Regions from separate parts of the Desulfobacter sp. genome, predicted to be linked through region 3. Evidence: riboswitches for the same ligand, from Rfam matches in the RefSeq annotation. Region 3 holds a riboswitch; each other region holds the start of a gene.
What was found. Region 3 has a riboswitch for thiamine pyrophosphate ahead of AB7U36_RS13780 (class I SAM-dependent DNA methyltransferase). Riboswitches for the same ligand answer to the same signal wherever they lie in the genome.
Positions count from the first base shown of each region.

Region 1: it holds a riboswitch for thiamine pyrophosphate, as region 3 does, so the genes downstream of both, thiS (sulfur carrier protein ThiS) here and AB7U36_RS13780 (class I SAM-dependent DNA methyltransferase) in region 3, are expected to answer to the same signal.
Region 2: it holds a riboswitch for thiamine pyrophosphate, as region 3 does, so the genes downstream of both, thiC (phosphomethylpyrimidine synthase ThiC) here and AB7U36_RS13780 (class I SAM-dependent DNA methyltransferase) in region 3, are expected to answer to the same signal.

Region 1 is NZ_JBFXHE010000245.1:36-6,094, reverse strand. Features, by position in the region: partial or broken gene AB7U36_RS15660 (PstA family ABC transporter permease) at 1-26, shown strand, start outside; gene AB7U36_RS15655 (substrate-binding domain-containing protein) at 79-1,143, shown strand; gene pstB (phosphate ABC transporter ATP-binding protein PstB) at 1,162-2,019, shown strand; gene thiF (sulfur carrier protein ThiS adenylyltransferase ThiF) at 2,053-2,598, opposite strand; gene thiH (2-iminoacetate synthase ThiH) at 2,598-3,704, opposite strand; gene AB7U36_RS15635 (thiazole synthase) at 3,819-4,595, opposite strand; gene thiS (sulfur carrier protein ThiS) at 4,598-4,795, opposite strand; TPP riboswitch at 4,885-4,977, opposite strand; gene AB7U36_RS15625 (biotin/lipoyl-containing protein) at 5,267-5,671, opposite strand; partial or broken gene AB7U36_RS15620 (OadG family protein) at 5,694-6,059, opposite strand, start outside.
Region 2 is NZ_JBFXHE010000122.1:1,090-10,698, reverse strand. Features, by position in the region: gene hslU (ATP-dependent protease ATPase subunit HslU) at 1-1,310, opposite strand, end outside; gene hslV (ATP-dependent protease subunit HslV) at 1,346-1,891, opposite strand; gene AB7U36_RS10535 (tyrosine recombinase XerC) at 1,965-2,861, opposite strand; gene AB7U36_RS10530 (uracil-DNA glycosylase family protein) at 2,851-3,447, opposite strand; gene coaBC (bifunctional phosphopantothenoylcysteine decarboxylase/phosphopantothenate--cysteine ligase CoaBC) at 3,452-4,663, opposite strand; gene AB7U36_RS10520 (hypothetical protein) at 4,663-5,166, opposite strand; gene thiC (phosphomethylpyrimidine synthase ThiC) at 5,305-6,591, opposite strand; TPP riboswitch at 6,673-6,784, opposite strand; gene AB7U36_RS10510 (GspH/FimT family pseudopilin) at 7,008-7,550, shown strand; gene AB7U36_RS10505 (prepilin-type N-terminal cleavage/methylation domain-containing protein) at 7,593-8,291, shown strand; gene pilV (type IV pilus modification protein PilV) at 8,295-8,723, shown strand; gene AB7U36_RS10495 (pilus assembly PilX family protein) at 8,770-9,366, shown strand; partial or broken gene AB7U36_RS10490 (hypothetical protein) at 9,432-9,609, shown strand, end outside.
Region 3 is NZ_JBFXHE010000192.1:92-7,371, reverse strand. Features, by position in the region: gene AB7U36_RS13795 (tetratricopeptide repeat protein) at 1-2,110, opposite strand, end outside; gene AB7U36_RS13790 (hypothetical protein) at 2,107-2,805, opposite strand; gene AB7U36_RS13785 (tetratricopeptide repeat protein) at 3,089-5,380, shown strand; TPP riboswitch at 5,449-5,552, shown strand; gene AB7U36_RS13780 (class I SAM-dependent DNA methyltransferase) at 5,627-6,358, shown strand; gene AB7U36_RS13775 (TenA family protein) at 6,458-7,114, shown strand.

The DNA.
Region 1 (6,059 bases), on a different contig from region 3:
GAAAAAGATTTGAAAAAAGACATTAAGTCGCAGATTTTATTTATCTTTTTATAGAATGCATGTTTCAGGAGTTTACCCATGAAAAAACTGATTGTCACTTCGATTGCCTTCGTGTATGTGGTGATTTTGGGGATTTCCCAGGCCAGGGCCGGTGCAGCAAGGGACTATATCTCCATTGTCGGATCCTCAACGGTTTATCCTTTTGCCACAGTTGTTGCTGAAAATTTTGGAAAAAAAACCCGCTTTAAAACCCCGAAGATTGAATCCACTGGATCCGGCGGCGGCCATAAGCTTTTTAGCGCCGGTATTGGTGTAGAGCATCCGGATATTACCAACTCTTCTGCCCGGATTACAAGAAGTCAGCTGGAAAAAGACTTCAAAAATGGTGTAAAAGAAGTCGTTGAGGTGAAAATTGGCTATGACGGCATTGTTGTGGCAAATTCCAGGCAGACCCTGGTGTTCAGGCTGGCCAGAAAAGATTTGTTTCTCGGTCTGGCAAAGCAGGTGCCTGTGACAGGGGATAAGGGCGCTTTGCAGCCAAACCCATATAAAACCTGGAAGCAAGTAAATCCATCACTTCCTGATGCCAAAATTGAGGTGTTTGGGCCGCCGCCCACCTCCGGTACCCGGGATGCATTTGTGGAACTGGCCATGGAAGGCGGGGCAAATGCGTTTGCATGGATAGCGAAATTGAAAAAAACGGATAAAAAAAGATACAAGGTGATCTGTCATACCCTCCGGGAAGACGGGGCCTTTATTGAGGCCGGAGAAAATGACAACCTGATTGTGGACAAGTTGAACAAGTCTCCTGAAGCCTTAGGCATTTTTGGTTTTTCTTTCCTGGACCAGAACACCGATAAGATCCAGGGCTCTTTCATCGACGGTGTGCAACCGACATTTGAGGCCATTTCCGCCGGGTCCTATCCCGTGTCCCGTCCCCTGTATTTTTATATTAAAAAGGCCCATGTCAACACCATCCCCGGTATGAGGGAATATCTGGCCGAGTTCACCAGTGAAACTGCCTGGGGTGATGAGGGGTACCTGACGACTAAAGGGTTGATCCCCATGCCTGCGGAAGAACGGCAGCATTATAGAAAAGTCGTTGAAGAACTTACCCCCTTAACGTTGGAAGATCTCAATTAAGGATAAATAAAAACGAAAATGAATCAGGAACAAACAATCGGTCATCTGCCGAGAAGGCCTGGGCGGCGTCCGCTGGTTGATCGGACAGAGCGGGAAACCGTGGGGCAGACGACGGTTGAAAACCCCAGGATGAGCTGCCAGAATGTGGCTGTTTATTACGACTCAAAAAAAGCCATCAGCAATATTTCCCTGGATATCGGCCGCAACGAAGTGATTGCCATGATCGGGCCTTCCGGGTGCGGTAAATCCACTTTTCTGCGCTGCCTGAACCGGATGAACGATACCATTGAAGGATGTCTTGTGACCGGACAGATCCTCATGGACGGAAAAAATATATATGACAGCGACGTGGATGTGGTGCCGTTAAGGGCCCAGGTGGGCATGGTTTTCCAGAAGCCCAATCCCTTTCCCAAATCCATTTATGACAACATTGCCTATGGCGCAAGAATCCACGGCCTTGTCCAGAACCGGGACGAGACCGACGAACTGGTTGTGGGCTCTTTAAAAAGGGCTGGTCTGTGGAGCGAAGTCAAGGACCGGCTGGAAATGCCGGGCACCAGTCTGTCCGGTGGTCAGCAGCAGCGTTTGTGCATTGCAAGGACCATTGCGGTGAACCCGGAGGTGATTCTCATGGATGAACCCTGTTCCTCTCTGGACCCCATTGCCACGGCCATTATCGAGGAACTCATTGATGAACTCAAACAGGATTACACCATTGCCATCGTAACCCACTCCATGCAGCAGGCATCCCGGATTTCCCAGCGCACAGCCTATTTCCACCAGGGAGATCTCATTGAAACCGGACCCACGGACCAGATATTTTTAAATCCCCTGCACCAGCTCACCGAGGATTATATCACCGGGCGGTTCGGATAGCGGCGGTTCATACCCCATTTTATCCGGGATTACCTATGGACAAAAGTCATGAAGAACTCCGGGTTGACAAAGAATGAATTCACTCATGTAATTGGCGACGGTGGTTACCTTGTGGCTGAAGAGCGGTGCCTGATGACAATCGGTGGTGAAGTCGCCTGCAATGTAGCTGTTGCCGATTCTGCGCGAACCGATGGTGGCCAAATCGGATCCGGCAATGCCACAGGCTGAAACCACGGGCTTTTTGTCGGCAAAGGTTTCGATGAGCATTTTTTTATCGACTTGGCGGTCAAAGCCCTCAACGATAAGGTCGCAGTCTAAAAACAGTTCAGCGCAGTTTTGCGCGTCAATACGCTGAACCTGCGCCTCAAGGTGTACCTTGGGATTAATGCGGTGCAAGTTGATCTTAAGTGCCTCGACCTTGAACAGGCCGATCTGGTCGGCAAAATAAAACTGGCGGTTGAGGTTACCGGGTTCTACCCGGTCGAAATCAACCAGTTTGAGTTGTGTGACGCCGCTTCGAACCAGGTTAAGGGCCACGTTGGAGCCGATACCGCCGACCCCGGCAATACCGATTTTCATCAGATGCAGTCCCAGTCTTTGTAAATCGGCTGGTAGCCATGGGCGATAATCGCATCAGCCACCTCCTTCACGCTGCGGGCATCGGTAATTTCGAATTGCGGTGTCTGGCCGTCCGGTATCTCGGTGTATCCACCTACACCGGTGCTTGATCCAGCAGAGTAACGCGTGGCACCCAAGGGGAGAATGCGGTCGCGAAAGGTCGCGTTTTCACGGGTGGAGATGGTCAGTCCCGAACGTGGCAGGAAGATGCGCAACGCGGTCATGAACTGAACAAAGGTTTTGTCGTCCACCAGGTAGTCGGGTTGGAAATCGCCTTCTGCCTCGTTAAACCGGGGCAGGGAAATGGCAATCTCGGTATCGATATACTTGTTTTCAAGGTAGCGGGCATGTAACCCGGTGAAAAACATGTCCCGGCGCGGTTCACTCAGACCAAGCAGGGCCCCGAGGTTGACGACCCGCATACCGCCCTTTGCGGCCCGTTCAGGTGCGTTGAGCCGCCAGTGGTAATCCATCTTTTTGCCGGCCAGATGAACCCGTTTATAAACGCCCTGGTCATAGGTTTCCTGGAACATGGTCATGGAATCGACACCAGCCTGGTTGAGTTGGCGGTACGCCTCAACCTCAAGGGGGTAGACCTCAATCGCCACTGATGCAAAATGCGTCTTAAGCAGTTGAGCCGCATCCAGCAGATAAGACATGGGGGTCATGTGCTGGGCTTCACCCGTGAGAAAAAGTATGTGCTGCATGCCGGTTTTGGCAATGGCTCTGGCCTCAATCTCAATCTCTTCCAGGCTGAGTTTTCGGCGCAGAATCGGGTTTTTATGATTAAACCCGCAATAGGCGCAGCCGTTGTTACAGTGGTTGGAGATGTACAGCGGAATGAACATTTGGATGGTGCGTCCGAAATACTGCACGGTCAGCTGGTGGGCTTTGCGGGCCATGGCTTCTAGATGTCCGGCAGCCCGGGGGCTCAGCAGGGTCATAAAATCCATGGGGCCGGGTTTTTCCTTGGCCAGACTACGGATGATGTCTTCATCGCTCACCTGGTCAAAAAAATCGGGAACATCAAAATCACGGTATTGCTCAACTACCTCATAGAATGACATGATTTGATCCTTGATCAGAACGCTTCAAGCTCATTTATTTTTATAAGGTGGCGCTTATGCTCTAAAGTTCTGATACGCTTTAAATATGGTTAGTCGCTTTCTGTTTTTTTGTTTCTATTCTCCGTCAAGAAATCCAGTAAGCGGAGAAGAGGCGCGGGCAAGGGTGGACGCTTCGGCCATTTCAGCCAAAAAGGCAGCCCGTCCGGCTTTGACCGCGAGATCAAAGGCGCGTCCCATGGCTTCCGGGTCCCGGGACGTGGCAATGGCGGTATTCACCAGAACCGCGTCTGCTCCCATTTCCATTGCAGCCGCGGCCTGGGAAGGTTTGCCGATTCCCGCATCAACAACGATCGGCACGCTGATATTTTCAATTAACATGGCAATCAGCGGTCTGGTCTCCAGTCCCCGGTTGGTTCCGATGGGTGCGCCCAGAGGCATGACCGCTGCTGCACCGGCGTTTTCCAGACGTTTGGCCAGGGGCAGGTCCGGCAGAACATAGGGCAGAACCTGGAACCCTTCTTTGGCCAGAATTTCCGTGGCCTTCAAGGTCTCCCAGTTGTCCGGCATCAGGTATTTCATATCGGTGATAACTTCGATTTTGATGAAATCACCACAACCGGCTTCCCGGGCAATGCGGGCAATGCGTACGGCCTGTTCTGCGCTACGGGCCCCGGATGTATTCGGCAGCAGGGTCACATTTTTGGGGATATATTCAAGAATATTTTCAGACTGAGCCGTGATGTCGACCCGACGCAGGGCCACAGTGATCATCTGTGAACCGCTGGCCGCGAGCATCTTGGGAATTTGTCCATGGTTGCCGAATTTCCCGGTACCGGTCAGCAACCGGTTGCTGAATTCTTTCCCCCCCAATAAAAGTACATCGTCGTTCATAATCAGCCTCCTCCGACAAAACTGAGCATTTCCAGGCGATCGCCTTCCTGGAGTTCAGTTGTCGGCCAAAATTTCTGTTTAATGATTTGCTGGTTGAGTTCAATAACCAGGGCCCCGGCATCAAGCTTTTTCCAGGCAATGAACTGCGCCAAAGTGCAGGATTCTATGCGTTCCTTGTTTCCGTTGACAAAAATATTCATAGATAAAAATCCTAAAAAAAAGCCGCTTGCCCCCAAGGAAGGGGCAAGCGGCTTGTAAAAAAACCTAAATCCGGATTTCTCCAGGTTTATTGCTGTCTTGTCCGCTTCCCTTCGCCGGTATTATCCGGATCAGGTTCAATGGGTATTATCTCAGGCGCCGTGCGCCACCCCACGCGATGGATTAAGCTATATAAAGAATGAGAAGGTTTGTCAACCCCGGGTTGAACGCCCAACCATTATTTTAATCCGTTCCGTTTTTTTCTCACCCCGAACCGAAAAAACTCTATCACAAGCGGCATGACCGAGAGAAAAATAATGATAACCAGTACCAGAGAAAAATTTTCCTTGACCACACGCAGGTTGCCAAAAAAGTATCCTGCCAGTATGAAGAGGATCAGGCCAATTAAGATGCATCGGCGCGATCCGGTTTATCGCTTTTATCGCTGTCTCCGTATCCAAAAAAAAATGCAGTTATCTGACCACCAGAATAACTGCGCCGGTGGCGACCTGGGCGCCTTTCTGCAAACAGATCTCTTTGACCTGGCCGTCAATAGTGCTGATCAGGGGGTTTTCCATTTTCATGGCTTCCATGACTACGACCACCTGGCCAGCTTTAACCATATCTCCGACGCTGACCAGAATGTCAACAATTAATCCGGGGATGGGTGCCGTGATGGTTCCGGAGGCGAAAACGGCTGCCGGTGCCGGAGTTCGGGCTGGAGGGGGTACCGCCGACGCGGGAATGTGCCTGTCGGCTTGTTTTTCCACTTGCACCTGATAGGGGGAGCCGTTGACTGTTACCTGAGCGGTTCCATTGGTGATGGCACCGATTTCGATCTCATATTTTTTCTGTTTTATGGAAATAGCGTATTTCATTTGGGTTTCTTTGTCTTTGCATTTAGGTGTTAGAATGGCGTTTAAATGCCTGTGTCCGGTCGTTCATGATCTTCTGGCGGCCATACAGGCTCCAGGCGTTCTGATTATCCTCCGCGCCGAGTTCAGATTTTATACCGACGGGTCCGGACATCTCCAGATGAAGGGCCATGGCAACAGCGGCCACCATCTCCGGCTCCATTTCAGACGCTGCTGAGACCGGTCTCTGTGCTGGAACAGCCGGCTGCAGCTTTGTTTCCTCAACTTTGGCGGTTTTGCGCTTGCAGGCCAATTCAAAAATCTTGCCGCAGACGATCATGCCGAACATCAACACGCCCAGTACCAGGAAAACGCCGAAGAAGCGGATAAAAAGCGTTCCGATGGCATATCC
Region 2 (9,609 bases), on a different contig from region 3:
TCAACAAAATCAGAATCAATGGTGATGGTGGTGTTCTCTATATCCGGGGCATCAAATAAAATCTCTTCAAGCAGACGTTCCATGAGCGTATGAAGCCGCCTTGCCCCGATATTTTCCATGGATGCATTCACCTCAACGGCAATCTGGGCAATTTTGTCCACAGCCCCCTGGGTAAAACTTATATGAACCCCTTCGGTGCGCAGCAAGGCAATATACTGCAGTACCAGGGCGTTTTTAGGCTCGGTGAGTATCCGGGAAAATTCCGATGCGCCCAAAGAGGAGAGCTCCACCCGGATGGGAAACCGCCCCTGCAGTTCCGGAATAAGATCCGAGGGTTTGGACACATGAAAGGCCCCCGAAGCAATAAACAGGATATGATCCGTTTTCACTGTGCCGTATTTGGTGGGCACGGAACTGCCTTCCACAATGGGCAGCAGATCCCTTTGAACCCCTTCCTTGGACACTTCCGGCCCGTGGCTCTTGTCTTTTCCCGCAATCTTGTCAATCTCGTCGATGAAAATGATGCCGGACTGCTCCACCAAGGTAATGGCATCGTTTTTCACCTCATCCATGTCCACCAGATGGGCCGCCTCCTCCTGGGCAATCAGGGCAAGGGCGTCCTTAACCTTGACATTGCGGCTCTTGGTGTTTCTGGGCATGAAATTGCCAAGCATATCCTTCATATTGATACCCATCTCCTCCATGCCGGCATTTGAAAAGATTTCCACCATGGGAAAATTTTTTTCCTGGACATCAATATCTATTTTACGATCGTCAAGCTTACCTTGATCAAGCATTTTGCCAAGCTTTTCCCGGGTATGTTCCGTCGGCTTATTCCCGGGCTTTTGAGACGCACCATCCCCGGTATCAGCCCCGAATACCGGACTGCTTTTTGGGGGAGGCAAAAGGATATCAAGCACCCGCTCCCGGGCGATTTTTACTGCCTTTTCCTGAACCGCTTCCTGCTGACGGCCTTTGAGTGTGTTCACGGTAAGCTCTACCAAGTCCCGGATCATGGATTCCACGTCCCGGCCCACATACCCCACCTCTGTGAATTTGGATGCCTCCACCTTGTAAAAAGGAGAATCTGTCAAATTGGCAAGGCGGCGGGCGATTTCGGTTTTGCCGACACCTGTGGGACCGATGAGGATGATATTTTTAGGTGCAATCTCATCCTGGAGTTCCGGTTCCAGTTGCCGTCGCCGCCATCGGTTTCTCAAGGCCACAGCCACTGATTTTTTGGCGGCATTCTGGCCAATAATGTATTTATCCAGTTCCGTTACAATCTGGTGGGGTTTTAAATCCTTCATTCAATCGTTTCCAATGGTTAAACCTGCAATTGTTATTAACTTTCTATGGTTTCAATGGTGACATGGTGATTGGTATATATACAGATATCTGCGGCAATTTTCATGGCTTTTTCCACAATCTGAACCGGTGAAAGATCCGTATTTTCAATCAAGGCCACAGCTGCGGCCTGGGCTGCGGTGCTGCCGGATCCGATGCTGATGACGCCTTCATCCGGTTCAATCACATCCCCGTTGCCTGACAGAAGATACAGGTTTTCTTTATCCGCTGCAATCATCATGGCCTCAAGACGGCGAAGAAATTTGTCCGTACGCCATTCCCTGGCAAGTTCCACACAGGCCCGGGTCAGGCTTCCGCTGTACTGATCCAATTTTTCCTCAAGCTTTTCAGCCAGGGTCAGGGCATCGGCCGTGGCCCCTGCAAAGCCTGTAATAATCCTGTTGTTATAAATCCGTCTGACTTTCCGGGCTTTATGTTTTGTTACGACATTGCCTAATGTGACCTGTCCGTCACCGGCAACCACGACCATGTCCCCGGTTCTAATGGCAAGAATTGTGGTGCCGTGAAATTGTTGATTATTCATATATGGTTATCTCCTGGTTCTGTTCGCCGTAAAACCGGCCAGCAGTCTGGTTTTTGTTAATTTTATAAAATGGTTACCTTCGGGGATGGGCTTTGTCGTACACGGCCATCAGGCGGTCCATGCTCACATGGGTATACACCTGGGTGGTGGACAGGCTGGCATGGCCTAGAATTTCCTGAATGCCCCGCAGGTCCGCACCGGAATCCAGCATATGGGTGGCAAAGGAATGCCGCAGGGTGTGGGGTGATATTTTCAAACCCAAGCCGCATTCCATGACCACCTTATCAAGAATCCGCCGAATGGAGCGCCTGCCAAGCCTTTGAAAGTCTTTGTTTAAGAATACCGGCGGGAAATTTTCCTTGAGATCACTCCGGTAGATTTGGATGGCATCAAGGGCGCGCCTGCCCACGGGCATGATGCGCTCTTTGTTTCCCTTGCCTAACACCCGGATCAGCCCGGCATGAAAATCAATATCCTGGATATCAAGCATGTGAAGCTCACCGATTCGCATGCCCGTGGAATAAAAGGTTTCAAACATGGCAAGATTGCGTCTGTCCATCCAGGTATCACTTTTCATGGTGTCCAACAGCCTGAAAATATCGTCAATACCCATGGCCTTGGGAAGGGATTTCTCAAGTTTTGGAAAGGGGATGACATCGGCAGGATTCAACCCGACCAGCCCGGACCTGATCAGGTAGTCAAAAAAAGATTTTAAGGCGGACAGACGCCGTGAAAGGGTTTTTTTACTTTTTTTCAAGGCAGTTTGGGCTGCAAGATATCTGCGCACGATGATCTTGTCCACCTGTTGAGCCCTTTTTTCAAAGGCCTGTTGCCAGTTTTCATCCGTGCAGTTGCAGGTGTCCAGATAAAAAAGGATAAAACTTTTTATATCCGTAAAATAGGCCCGAAGCGTATGGGAGGAATACCCTTTTTCAGCTTCCAGGGTAATCAGATAGTCATCAAGAATCATGGCGGTCCAGTCCTGTACAGGCCATGACCTGTTTGAGATCGTCCCAGGTCTGGCGCTTCAGGGCGGGGTTCTGCACAAGCGCCGAAGGATGGTGGGTGGCCATGACCGGGACCCCGTGGTATTGAAAGAAATGCCCCCGGATTTTTACCAGGGGATCATCCGAGCCTTTCATCATCCGGCAGGCCTTTTCTCCCAACCCCACCACGGCTAACGGTTTGTGCGTCAGTATGTGGCGGGCAAGCAAAGCGCTATCTGCAGCATTGCAGATATACACCTTAGACGGTGTAAGATGCATGGCTGAAAGCATCTTTACCAAAAGGATGCCGGGCGGCCCCTTAAAAAAGGTTTCCTCACTGTCCACCAGCACGATGCGCGCATCCTCAGGCCCCTGGGCAGCAAAGGGCGGTGGCGGCCATGACGGGGTGCCCCATGTTTCAAGGATATGAAAGGCATCCCGGCCCAGGGCTATGGATTGATTGCCCAAACTTTTCTGAAACTTCAGAAACTGGCCCAGGGCATTGAGGGCCTGGACAACTCCATGGCCGCAGTCTGAATTTTGAACTGTATTTCCGTCAAAAACATCCATGGGTTTAAGAGACCGCCTGGACAACCGCATCCAGAATGGCGTGGGCCACCTTCTCCTTTGGCATCAAAGGCAGATCCGTGACAAGGCCGTCCCGGGTGAACAGTTTGACTTTATTGGTGTCTGCTTTGAAGCCGGAACCGGTTTTTCCCACAATGTTGGCCGCAATCATATCCAGGTGTTTTTTTTCCATCTTGCCCTTGGCATAGGTTTCAAGGTCACGGGTCTCCGCAGCAAAGCCGACCAGGTACTGATCTTTCCTCTTTTTGAGCCCAATGGCCTTTAAAATATCCTTGTTCTGGGTCAGTTCAAGGGTCATGTACCCCTGATCCTGATCCTGACCCCCGTTTTTTTTGATTTTATGGGCCTGGACAGACACGGGTTTGAAGTCCCCCACAGCGGCCACTTTAATAATGATATCAGCCTGGTCCAGAGATCCAAGCATGGCATCATACATCTGGTCGCAGGACCCCACGGACACGCGCTCCACGCCAACAGGGGGATCAAGGCTGACAGGACCGGATACCAGGATGACCCTGGCCCCTCTTTTTTCCGCAGCCCCGGCAATGGCATACCCCATTTTTCCCGAGGAGTGGTTGCTTAAAAAACGTACCGGATCAATGGGCTCAACCGTGGGGCCGGCAGAAACTAAAATGGTTTTTCCCTTCAGATCCTTTTTGTAAAAAAGCGCACAAGCCCGGTCAAAAATAAACCAGGGTTCAGGCAGACGCCCGGCACCTGCGGTTTTACAGGCAAGCACTCCTGAATCCGGATCCAGGATGTGAATACCGGACTCTTCCAGCAGATCCAGGTTCTTCTGCACTCTTATATTCTGGTACATATCCGTATTCATGGACGGGCAGATCAAAACAGGGCAGGTCATGGCCAGCATGGTGGTGGTCAATGCATCGTCGGCAATGCCGTGGGCCAGCTTGCCAATGAAGTTGGCCGTGGCAGGCGCGATGACGGCAAGAGCCGACTTTGACGCCACTTCAATGTGGGCCACCCCGGAACCGGGTCCTTCCCACAAATCCAGAAGCACCGGGTTTTCCGAGAGCACCTCAAAGGTGGCAGGCCCCACAAACCGGGTGGCGGCCCGGGTCATGGCCACCACCACATCGGCCCCGGCCTTTTTAAAAAGCCGGAGCAGTTCAACGCATTTATACGCGGCAATACCGCCGGTCACACCTAAAAAAACGTGTTTACCATTCAATGTCATCAAAAGGTCCCATCGTTTGTGGGATTTTGGGAGACGCCGCGCAGGGTCGGGGCGATGCCGATTTCAATATAGGTATAAATTTGTTCTTCACGGATTGAAATCACGGCACAGCGCGTGGCCTTTTGAAATACCATGATGGTGGTTTCAGGGGCTTTAATCCTGGAAATGACCTCCCAGTTGTCTTTTTCCATGTTTATGGAAAAGAAATTATAAAGGGAGTTTGACTCCACCCGCCCCTTGAGGCTAAGGATTCCGGATCTGAATCCGGGTGTTGAAACGATAACCGTGCGGTCTTTGATAATTTTCAGTTCCTTGGGAACCAGAACATCCTCAAAATCATAGTAAACAGCAACAGGTTTCTCCTTAACCTCCGGCTGGGGGGAGGACTGGACCTGTTTAGAGGCAGATGACCCCTTAAAAAGCCCGCACCCTGAAATAAAAATAAAGGCTGTAAATATTAGACACCCCCAACAAATTGCCGGCAGACAATGACGAATTTTCATTTAGTATTCTCCTGATTATTCGTTACAGCAAATGCTATGTTTTCTAAAACGAATCCTCTTAAATGTCAATTCAATGTCATTCACTTCAGTGCTGACGCATGAACATAAAACAGTCATGCACCTTGCCAGGATGTGCCGCTATTCAAGCAGATTTCCCACACGTTTAACCGCGCAAAAATCACCGCACATGGTACAAACCTCTTTTTCCCCAGGCTGGGACGAGTTGCGGTAAAGTCTTGCCTTTTCCGGGTCCAGGGCGCAGTCGAACTGTCCCTCCCAGTCCAGCGTACCCCGGGCTTTGCTCATTTTATGGTCGATAAGCCCGGCCCCTTTAAGACCCTTGGCCAGATCTCCGGCATGGGCCGCGATCCGGGATGCCATAATACCTTGTTTAACATCGTCTGCAGTGGGCAGCCGCAGATGTTCAGCCGGGGTGACATAGCACAAAAAGTCAGCACCATGCATGGCGGCCAGGGCACCTCCTATGGCTGACGTGATATGGTCGTAGCCGGGGGCAATGTCGGTAACCAGGGGGCCAAGCACATAAAACGGGGCATTGTGGCAAAGCTTTTTTTGCAGTTTCATGTTCATTTCCACCTCATGCAGCGGCACGTGGCCGGGCCCCTCAATCATGACCTGCACATTTTTTTTCCAGGCCTGCCGGGTCAGTTCCCCCAGGGTGATCAACTCCTCAATCTGGGGGGCGTCTGTTGAATCCTGTATGGCGCCAGGCCTGAGTCCGTCCCCCAGACTGATGCAGACATCATGAGCCTGGCAGATGTCCAGAAGCCGGTCAAAGTGTTCATAAAAGGGATTTTCATTGCCGGTTTTTTCCATCCATTCGAACAGGATAGCCCCGCCCCGGCTGACAATGCCGCACAGCCGGGGGTTGGTTTTTATGCTTTGGGCACATTTTTTGTTGAGTCCGGCATGGATGGTAATGAAATCAATCCCGTTGGCTGCATGGATTTCAACGGTTTCAAACCACTCTTCCAGGGTTATTTCCTGGGTGGGCTTTCCGGTACGGGTTAAGGTGTCATAAATGGGCACCGTACCGATCATCACAGGGATTTGTGCCACCAGACACTTGCGAAATTTTTCAGTGTCGCCGGATACGCTCAGGTCCATGACTGCGTCTGCCTGGTACTCCAGAGCCAACCGCGCCTTCTGGAGTTCCGCATCAAAACAGCAGACATCTTTGGATACGCCCAGATTGACGTTAATTTTGGTTTTAAGCCCTTTTCCCACGCCTGCGGCTTTCAGGTTTAAATGATTCTTATTGGCAGGGACAGCAATTGAGCCCTGGGCAATTCCCTCCATAAGATCCTGTTTTGAAATGGGTTCATTGGCGAGCACCTGTTCCATCTGCGGTGTGAGAATGCCTTTCCTGGCTGCATCCATCTGGGTCGTATATGACTGTGACATGTGTACATCTCCTATTTTATATCTATATTTTATGAAAGGGAAACTGAAACGGCGGGGCCGGGAGATGACAGATCGCTCTATACCAAAGCTTCAATCAAGTTTCCTACGCCGGTACGAGCCGGATCAGGTTCCAAGGGTTGAAGTTTTGAGCCAACTTCTCTCAGCTTTTACAAAAGCACCCCCATGATTAACTGAAATGTCAAATACTTGATTAAAAAGGTTCTGTCAATGGCTTAACCTTAAGATCAGATTGGCTGCAAGGTTAAAACAATGATTGAAAACCAATGGCGCCTGTAGTATTAATTTTATTTCATGGTTTTGGCGATATTTAACCATGGCGTCAAACAACTTCGAGACATTTTGCCTGGTTGTCATCCGGCAAATTAAATAATTTTTAATTTTATCCGAAGACGTTCATGAATAACAAAATGTTAAATACTGGCACAGGTTTTACGCTGTTGGAAACCCTTATCGTATTGGCGATCATGGTAATCGCCATGACTGTTGCAATCCCAAATATCATGCTCTGGTTGTCGAACTATCGCTTAAAAGCTGCGGCACGTGAGCTCTATTCCAATATGCAGAAAGCCAAGTCTGAAGCGCTTAAACGCAATTGCAGTGTAGGCATTACCTTTTCAACGGTGACTTTCCCGGCTCAGGGGGGAGGGTATACGATCTTTCTTGATAATGGTGATGGTGCAGGAACCGCTGATAACGCAGTACAAGACGGTGGAGAAGTGACGTTGTTACCGGTTGCCATGCCCCTAGGTTGCACACTTTATGAAGCCAGCTTTGGTGGTACATCAAGGACTGGCTATAATTCCCGTGGATTCCCCCTTGGTAACAGGACAGGTTCTGCAAGATTAAGGAACAATAATTCCGTTTGGTATGAGATGGCTTTGTCCAATTCCGGATATCCGAAAATACGAAAAAGTTATGACGGAACAAATTGGGAGTGAGGCAATCAGTGGAGGGGTAAACAAATAACAGGTGGGGAAATAATGAGAAAAAATATATCGCCATGCAGGGAAAATGCTGGCTTTACCCTGATTGAAGTTCTTGTTGTTCTTGCCATTTCCGGTATTCTTCTGGGAGGGGTTTACGCACAGTTCACGTCTCAACAGGCTAGTTACCAAGCCCAGGATCAGGTGGTGGAAATGCAGCAAAACCTGCGTGCCGGAATCAGCTATATGGCGCAGGAACTGCGCATGGCAGGATACGACCCTTACAGCTCAGGAAGGGCAGGTATTGAAACAGCAAATTTAACCACTGTTGTTTTTACTTATGTTGCTGATGATGACGGGTTGGATAACGACAATGCCGATGGTGACAATGACACCTCCACCGGTGCGGATGAAACGGGTGAATTACAAACCATCACCTTTGATTTATATGATGCCTATGGCGATGGAGATAATGATATCGGCAGGCAAGTCGGTGGAATTAAACGTGCTATTGCCGAAAATATTGAAGAGCTGGAATTTCGCTACCTTAACTCTGACGGCGCTGTGGTGACCAAACCGGATGACATAAAAACAGTACAGATTTCTCTTCTGGCCCGCGTGGGGAAGCCTGACCGTAATTTTTCCAGTAACAAGACCTACACCTCCGCATCCGGTGATGTCTGGGGACCTTACAATGACAGGTTCAGACGCCGCTTCCAGATTGTAACCATCTACCTCAGAAATGCGGAGATTTGACCCGTGAATAAGCAGCAAAGCCATAATGATGCTGGCTTCAGTCTTATTGAAGTGCTTGTTGCGCTGATGATTTTTAGCGTCGGCATTCTTGGCGTTTCTATGATGCAGTTATGGGCTATTCGGGGCAACAGCAGCGCCAATCGCCTGACTGAAGCCACGGTGTTCGGCAGTGACCAGATTGAACAAATGCTGTCCTGGGACTATAACGATGACAGGCTCAAATCAACCAATAACAATACCTATACGCTGTCCGATGGTAGTGGTACGATTGCGGATGGCGATCAGGCTGATAGCGATAACTTCTGTCATGCATATTGGCAGATCACCGACAATACACCGGTCACGGACAGTAAAACAATTGACGTTACAGTGTTCTGGAATCTAAACGGAGATCTGAAAAGTTTCAGCCTTTCGGCTGTCAAGGCCCAATAGTAGTGTGAGCTTTTTTTCAGGATAGATTCAACGAATTGAGGGAGATATGAAGCCACTTAATCATGTGAGCAACCAACAAGGTTTTGCTTTGATATCCGCAATTCTTTTTCTGGTCTTGCTGACAGTCATAGGGATTGCGGCGCTGAATACAACCAGCGTGGAACTGCAGATAACCGGGAACGACCGGATTTACAGAACGGATTTCTATAACCAGGAGATGTGCCTGGCTGCCGGGAAACTCAATTACAGAACCTGGCTTACGACTGCTTATCTGACATCAGATGAAAGCGCTGCCTATTTTCCGCAGGCGGGAACTGATGATAATGGTAACGGCATTACTGATGTCAGTGAAATCATCAAAAATGGTGAAGTCATCGGCAGCTACAGGGTTAGAAACAATGTTTCCACCGCGACCGACATCACCAACTGGGAAGACCTGAAGGACTTCGACAATGATGCTACCAAGCACCCGGCCAATCAGGTGCCGGTTCTGAATCACCGCGACAAACCCCTGCCGGGAAGCGGCTACGATCCCAACAATTTCGAAATCCGCCGTTTTACCATTACCGCCTATTCCGTTAAGGATGATCGCAAGGTGATCTTGCAGGAAGGCGTTTACAAGGTGTTCAACAAATATGAATAGGTTCTGTCCGGAAACGGATCAGTTAGCCTCTGGAGTTTCCGGATGCTAAATCAGGAGGAAAAAACATGAAAACCAGAGTGTTATTTCTATTGGGCCTGATTGCATGGGCATCGTTTGCCTTCGCGGAAGATGTAGATATTTACGGTGTCTCGAATATTGAGGTCAAGCCCAATGTCCTCATTATTCTGGATAACTCCGGAAGTATGAGTGAAAAAGATGTGTCCGGTGACCCTTATGATCCTG
Region 3 (7,280 bases):
TTTTGGCCTGAAAAAGCTTTCCCCGGTGGTACAGCACCATGCCCAGGTGATACTGGATCATTCCGTTTCCAGGCGTTAATTCTTCGGCCTGCTCCAGCATCCATTGCGCCTGGGAATAAATTTTTTTATGGTAATAGGCCCACCCGAGGGTATCCATGAGCCAGGCTTGGCCCGGCAGTGTGTCATAGGCTTCTCTTGCCAAATCAAGGGCCCGGTCAAAATCGGTCTCCTCTTCCAGCAGCAGCCAGGCCAGGTTTCCTTTAATTTCAGGGTGATCCGGAAAGGAATTAAGCGCCTGTTCCATCACCTGTGCGGCATCCGATATCCGTTGTTTTTTCACATAATACGCTGACAGCTTAAGCCACCCCCCGACATACTGCGGCAGCTTTGTTATGCATTCGGTCAGTGTTTTCTCGACGCCGTCATCCTTTCCTGTCGCTTCAAAAAGTGCTGCCTGCAAAAGAAAAAAAGGACCTGACACCTCTTTTTTCGCCATGGCTTTGTCTATATATGCCTGGCATCGGTCATAGTCTTTGAGCCCAAGGCAAATTTTTGCCGCAGTATAGTAAACAGCCGGATTCGCGTCATGACCCGCCAGCGCATCTATCTTTTCAAAGACCCTCTCTCCCAGGCCCTGATCTGAAGCGAGCCGGGCATACGCGTACAAGGCCGGATAGATGAGGGGTGCATCTTCAAAGACCTGGCTGTAAGCTGTCAGCGCTTCCTGCACCATGCTTTGGGCCTCAAAGGCCTGTCCCAGAAAAAAGTGGGCCGAAGCGCCGCCTCCCAGATGCCACGACTTGGACAAAGAACCTATTGCACAGGAAGGATCCCTGCGGCCAAGGGCGCAGAGCCCTTTGAGCTTCCAGGCCCGGGCACTGGACGGTTCCCGTCCCAGAAATTGATCCGCATATTGGTCTGCCAGGCCGTAATCCTCCCGCTTATAATTCAGCGCAGCCATGGCAAATATGGACTCCTCATGATCCGGGTCCAGCATCAGTGCCTGAAGAAACGCTTTTTCAGCCAGCTTACTCTGGCCCCCGGCAAAATAGGCCACGCCCATAAGATAATGGGCGGACACAAGGCCGTAGTCTTTGTCCAATGCGGTTTTCAGATATGACACGGCATGGGAGTACCGGCCCTTGAATAACCAGAATTTTCCCATCAGTAGATGATACCCCGGCGCATCCCTGCTTGCCTGGGCAAGTTGATCCAGCAGCTTTTCGGCGCCTGCCATCTCTTCAATCGCAAGATAAAAATCGGCCAGCATCATTTTAAATCCGGTATTTTCAGGATACTCGGCAATTAGTTTTTTTAAATAGGCCGCTGCCTTTTCTAACTTCCCGGCAACGCGATAAAACAGGCAAAGCCGGGTTTTAAATTCAAGGTCTCCAGGGTCTGAATCCACGGCCATGAGGAGATACCTTTCGGCCCTGGTATCATCTCCTGCAAGGGCATAATAATCTGCAGCAAGCATGAGATCCATGGGTGTTTTAATACCCTGGGTCCGGCAAAGAGTGACCATCTTTTCGGCCTCAAAGGCCTTTTTTTGTTCCTGAAAACAGATGGCCAGCTTGAGCCTGGGGCGAATCTGGGCGGGTAAAAGCGCTGCAGCTTTCTCATAAGCCGCTTCTGCCGTTTTGAATTCAGTCTGTAGCATGGCAAGATCGCCGGAAAGCATGAAAAGGAGGGGATCTGAATCATGGTTCTTGAGAAGCTTTGACAACAAATTTCCCGCCGCTGCCGTATCCCCGCGAACCAAGGCAATCCGGATAATTTGCTGTTGTGTGTCAACATCTTCGGGATTTTTTTCCAGTGCCTTTTTAAAGCATATCTCAGCCTGGTCCAGGTTGGACAATTTCAGATAAACGGCGCCCATCTTCGCATATACGCGGCCGGACTGCCCGACCGGCTCCTTTGCTCTTAGCCAGTATTGAAGGGCATCGGCATAATCACCGCGCTCAAAAGCCTGGTCGCCTTGATTCTCAAAATGATCCTGGGGCGTTCCAAACTCCCAGATCAAAAAACAGCTTACAAGGATCCCTATCATTAAAGCGGAAATCAACACGCCTGTGGCCGCAACAGCTATTTTTTTGCGTTTACGCGTCATCGTTTCACCACAATCAGACCGACCAGACTGATAACGGCCATAACAGCCGCCCAGGAAAGAATTTCAATTTTATTGTTTGCCAGAAACCGCAGCAGCTTGAGTCCCAAGGAAAAAATCCAAGGCAATTGCGTATCCCGGCCATAGGTTTGGTGATATGCGCCGCTGCCTACCGGATTTTTCGAATACGCCTCTTCTAAACTCAACGCCTCGTATTTTTCAAGGGCAGGCATTGAATCCTCCCTGCCTTTTTTTTCTGCCTGGACCGCCTGAAGATCTCGGCTCTCTTGAACAGGCAGGCTTACTTTTCCGCCGGTCTGAAAAAGAATCACCTCTGCCACTTGCCGTTTCAGCTTGTCGGCAGGCACCAATTCTTTCGCATCAGATACCTCTACCGCTTTTTTGTGGCTTTTTTTTGCCTCAAGATAAGGGATGCTCAAATCCTTTAACAGTTCGGCATTTCGTTTTTGTAGCGCCCGGTATTGCTCTATAAGATTTTTTAACCTGAGATTTGCCGCAATCCGGCGGTCAAGCGAGGCTTGAACGTTTGTCTCTGATGCGGATAAAAGATTAAAAGGAATATCAATCTTAAGCTCTCCGGCGCTTGCCGGAGATGACTCTTTAGAAAATGTTCTATACAAGCGGATTTCTGAGTCAGTATCCGGGGTATTCGGCAGAAAGGCATAGGTTTTGGACACCTCCTCTGCGATTCGGGGCGACTCGAAAACGGGACAATTTTCGCACGTGTCGGAAAAATGAAACCAGGCATATGTTTTTCCCTGGGTTAAGCACAAAAAAAACAGCGTCCCCAAAATGTTTAAAATCAAATATCGCGTCCGCATATCTCGTTCCATGTTCCTACAATGTCGAAATTTTTATTTCGTTGACAATACTGAGTATCCCATAATACAAATTGTATTTAACATTTGAGCGTTATCATAAAGTAAACAAAAAGCCAATTCACTTTTAAAGAGGTTGCTCATGAAAACCTGTTCCAAAATTATGTTAGTCATTTTCATCACATTGCTTACTTGCACCGGATTTGGATGCGCAAACAAGGACGAAAAAAAAGCAGCCCATGTAAAAAACGGTGACGAATACTTTGATGCAAGGGAGTATAAAAAGGCTGAAATAGAATATAAGAACGCGCTCCAGATAGACAATAAAGATACGGCAGTCCTTTTGAAGCTTGGCGACATATTCATGAAGACAGGCCAGTTAAAATCGGCCTTTGCGCTTTATTCCAGCGTAGAAAAACTTGATCCGGAAAATATTGAAGCCCTGGTGAAATTATCGAGATTTTATTTTCTGGATAAAAAACTGCCGGAAACCCAGGCCAGGATCGATAAAATTTTGAAAAAGGACCCCCAAAACCTGGACGCGCTCTTTCTCAAAGGACAGGTTCTGATCAGAAAGAAGCAGATTGAAGATGCCCGGATTGTTTTTGAAAAAATTCTTGAAATCCAGAACAGCCATGTGGGAGCCCTGCATACCATGGCCGCCATAAAAGCCAGCGAAAAAAAATTCGACGAGGCTGAAGCTTTTTTGCTCAAAGCTGTGGAATCAGGCAAAGATGCGACAACGGCCAGAAACGTCCTGGCCCAGTTCTATATTCTGCGAAAACAATTGGATAAAGCAGAGGAACAATTACATCTGTCAGCGGCAGAGCATCCTGAAAATCCAGGGCACCAGATTCTTCTGGGTAATTTTTACCTGAGAACAAAAAATTTCCAAGAAGCTGAGACCGCGTTTAAAAAGGCGGTTGAGATCCAACCGGACACTCCCCGGCCCATGGTTATACTGGCCGGATTCTATAACGTGACGGACCAAAAGGATAAGGCCCTTGAATTGTACAGGAAAGCCGCTGCCCTTGATTCTGAAGACAGCAACAGCCAGATGATCTTGGCAAGATTCCTGTACAAGGAGAAAAAAATAGACGAAGCGGAGAACCTGGTCGCCGGCATTCTCAAAAAACGGCCCCAGTTGCCGGATGCCAGAATGCTGAAAAGCGAAATCCTGATTTTTCAAAAAAAATATCAGGATGCGCTCAATATCCTGATCGCCCTTGAAAAGGAAGAACCAAATGCCCACAGGGTTCAATATTTTAAAGGCCTTTCTTATATCGGAATAGGGGAGCCGAACCAGGCGGCATCAGCCCTGGTCAAGGCGGTGGAGCTGAAACCGGAGTATACCCAGGCCCGGTTGCTGATGTCTGAAATTTATTTGCGCCAGCACGCCTATGATCTTGCCGTAAATCAGACCACCGCGGTAATTAAGCTTGATCCCAAAGCCTACCGGGCCTATCTGCTCCGGGGCAACGCCTATGTGGCCCTGAAAAAAATTAAGGAAGCTGAAGACGATTATAAAAAAATGATTGAAATCGGCTCTGACAATCCGGCAGGCTATTACCGGCTTGCCTACTTAAAATCTGCGCTGAGGCAATTTGACCAGGCAGCCCCCCTGCTGGAAAAGGCCTGGTCCCTGAACAACAAACTCATTGACGTATTTACCCTGAGAATCAGAAATGCCGTGGTCCAGAAAGAATTTGATACTGCCCATGCCCTGTGTACTCAGCAGATGGATGCATTCACGGATAACAATAATTTAAAAGCGCTTGTGCACAGCACCCGTGCAAATATTTATCTGGCCCAGAAGGATATGAAACAGGCAGAATCAGAACTGCTGAAAGCCGTTGACCTTGCCCCGGATTATCTGAGTCCCTACGGAACGCTGGCAAAAATATACCTGTCCCAGAAAAATATTGAGGACGCAAAAAAACAATATCTGACCATGATTGAAAAAAATGATAAACTGGCCCCGCCCCATATGTTGCTGGCCGTCCTTCTTGAAGCGGAAAACAAATTTGATGACGCAGAAACCCATTACCGTAAAGCCCTTGAAATCAATCCCAACTATGCCGCCGCCGCCAACAATCTGTCATTTTACCTGGCAAGCCGGACAGATAAATTTGACGAAGCCCTGGCCCTGGCAAAAACAGCGAAAACCCTTTATCCCGAAGATCCGAGCATCATGGATACGATGGGATTTGCCTATTATAAAAAAGGGTTGTACGGAAATGCCGTTGCCGAATTTTTGGACTGCCTGGAAAAACAACCAAACCATCCCATTATCCGCTACCATTTAGGGCTGGCGTATTACGGAAAAGGGGAAAAAGAGCAGGCACTCAAAGAGCTGTCCAAGGCCCTGGAGCTTAATGATAATTTCCCCGGGGCCAGTGACGCAAAAAAATTGATAGAGGAAATAACTCAATAAAATAAATCAGTAGTGTCCGGTTAGGTTTTTGCGTACATTTAAAAAACGCTGTTTTTGATACTTCTTTAGAATTTAGCTGGGGGCGCTTGCAAAAGCTGAGAAGGAAAAATTTTCCTGACCCTTGGAACCTGATGCGGGTAATACCGACGTAGGGAAGCGGATCATGCATCTTCAAGTAAGTGCCTACCTATAAAAATACATTATCTGCACCGGGTTGATAATAACGGTTTTTCTTCGGAGGTCAGCATGGATAAAAAAAGAAGTTTTGACGAATTTGCACAAGCATATGATGCGTGGTTTTTTGACAATATGAATCTGTTAAATTCAGAGGTGAACCTGGTCGCTTATTTTATGAAAGATGCGGGTGATACTTTTTCTGTAGGGTGCGGAAGTGGTCTTTTTGAATCAATCTTGAAAAGAGATTTTAACATTTCCATTCAGTACGGTCTCGAACCATCAGAGGGAATGGCTGAGATTGCCCGTAAACGCGGGATAAGTGTTGAGGTAACCACAGCGGAAGACGCCGATTTGGGCGAAGAACAATACGATACGATCCTATTCAACGGCACACCAAGCTATATCAATGACCTGCAGTCCGTGTTTCACAAAGCATATACTGCTTTGAGAAAAGGAGGTAAAATCGTGGTTATTGATGTTCCTAAGGAAAGTTCATACGCAACCATGTATAACCTGGCAAAAAGTGTCGAAACATGGGAACATCCATTATTGGAAGGAGTTCACCCAAGGGACCCGTATCCAATTGAATTTGTAAAGGTTGCAAACTGGCGTACAACTGCTGAGAAAGTCGAGATGCTTAAAACAGCAGGTTTTCAAGACTTTGATTATGCTCAAACGCTCACTAAACATCCGCTATACTCAAACAATATGGAAGAACAACCAATTCCGGGGTTTGACTGCGGTGATTATGTTGCCATTTGTGCCTTTAAGGAACGAGCACGAAATAAGATGGCCAATTAAAATTTCTAAACGTACGGCCGACAATGGCCGACTGTTTTGAAATGGTCGAGTTATTTAAGGCTCATTCCTAAAAAATAAAAATAGAGGAATCAGGGGGTGATGAAGAATATTAAAGCAGCAGGAAAATACACTCAAAAGATGTGGGATGCGGTAGCTTCTATTTATGAGGATACAATCGCTCATCCCTTCGTTGTACAACTGGCGAAAGGCACATTAGATAAAAATAATTTTGCACATTTCCTGTCGCAGGATATCCTTTATCTCAAGGATGATAATCTGGCTTTGGACCTGTTGGCCGAAAAAGCTCCCAACGAATCTGAAAAGCAATTCTTTCAAATGTTAGCCAAAGATGGGCTGGACATTGAAAAAGCCCTTCACAATGAGTTTCTGAAATATTTTGATATTGAGGAAGCTGAAGAAAAGTCTCCTGCAATTGAGAAATACACTTCCTTTCTGCTTAATCACAGTAAAAATTCCGTATTTGCTCTTGCTGCTGCGGCACTTTTACCCTGTTTCTGGGTGTTTAGCAGCGTTGGTAACCACATCTTGACCATTGCGGAAGCTGACAACGAATACCAGATGTGGATCGACACCTATCACAGTGAAGCGTACGAGCAATACACGCAAAGATTTATTGATATTGTAGAGCGGCTATCATCCGCAGCAGATGAAGAACTTCATCAGGAAATGTTGAAAGCCTTCACGCTATCAACACAATATGAACTCGATTTTTTTGAAGAAGTTATGAAAAAGTAATTGCAATAACCTTTAGCCGATTGTGATCGTCCCTTTCTATGGGATTGGTTATCCAACCATATTTTTCATTTCCAGGATATGTTTACATGCGATCGCCCTGGAGATTGAGTCTGAATCTATTGACAGAAAAAGATCCAACGTATATGGTCTTAAAAAAATATAAGGG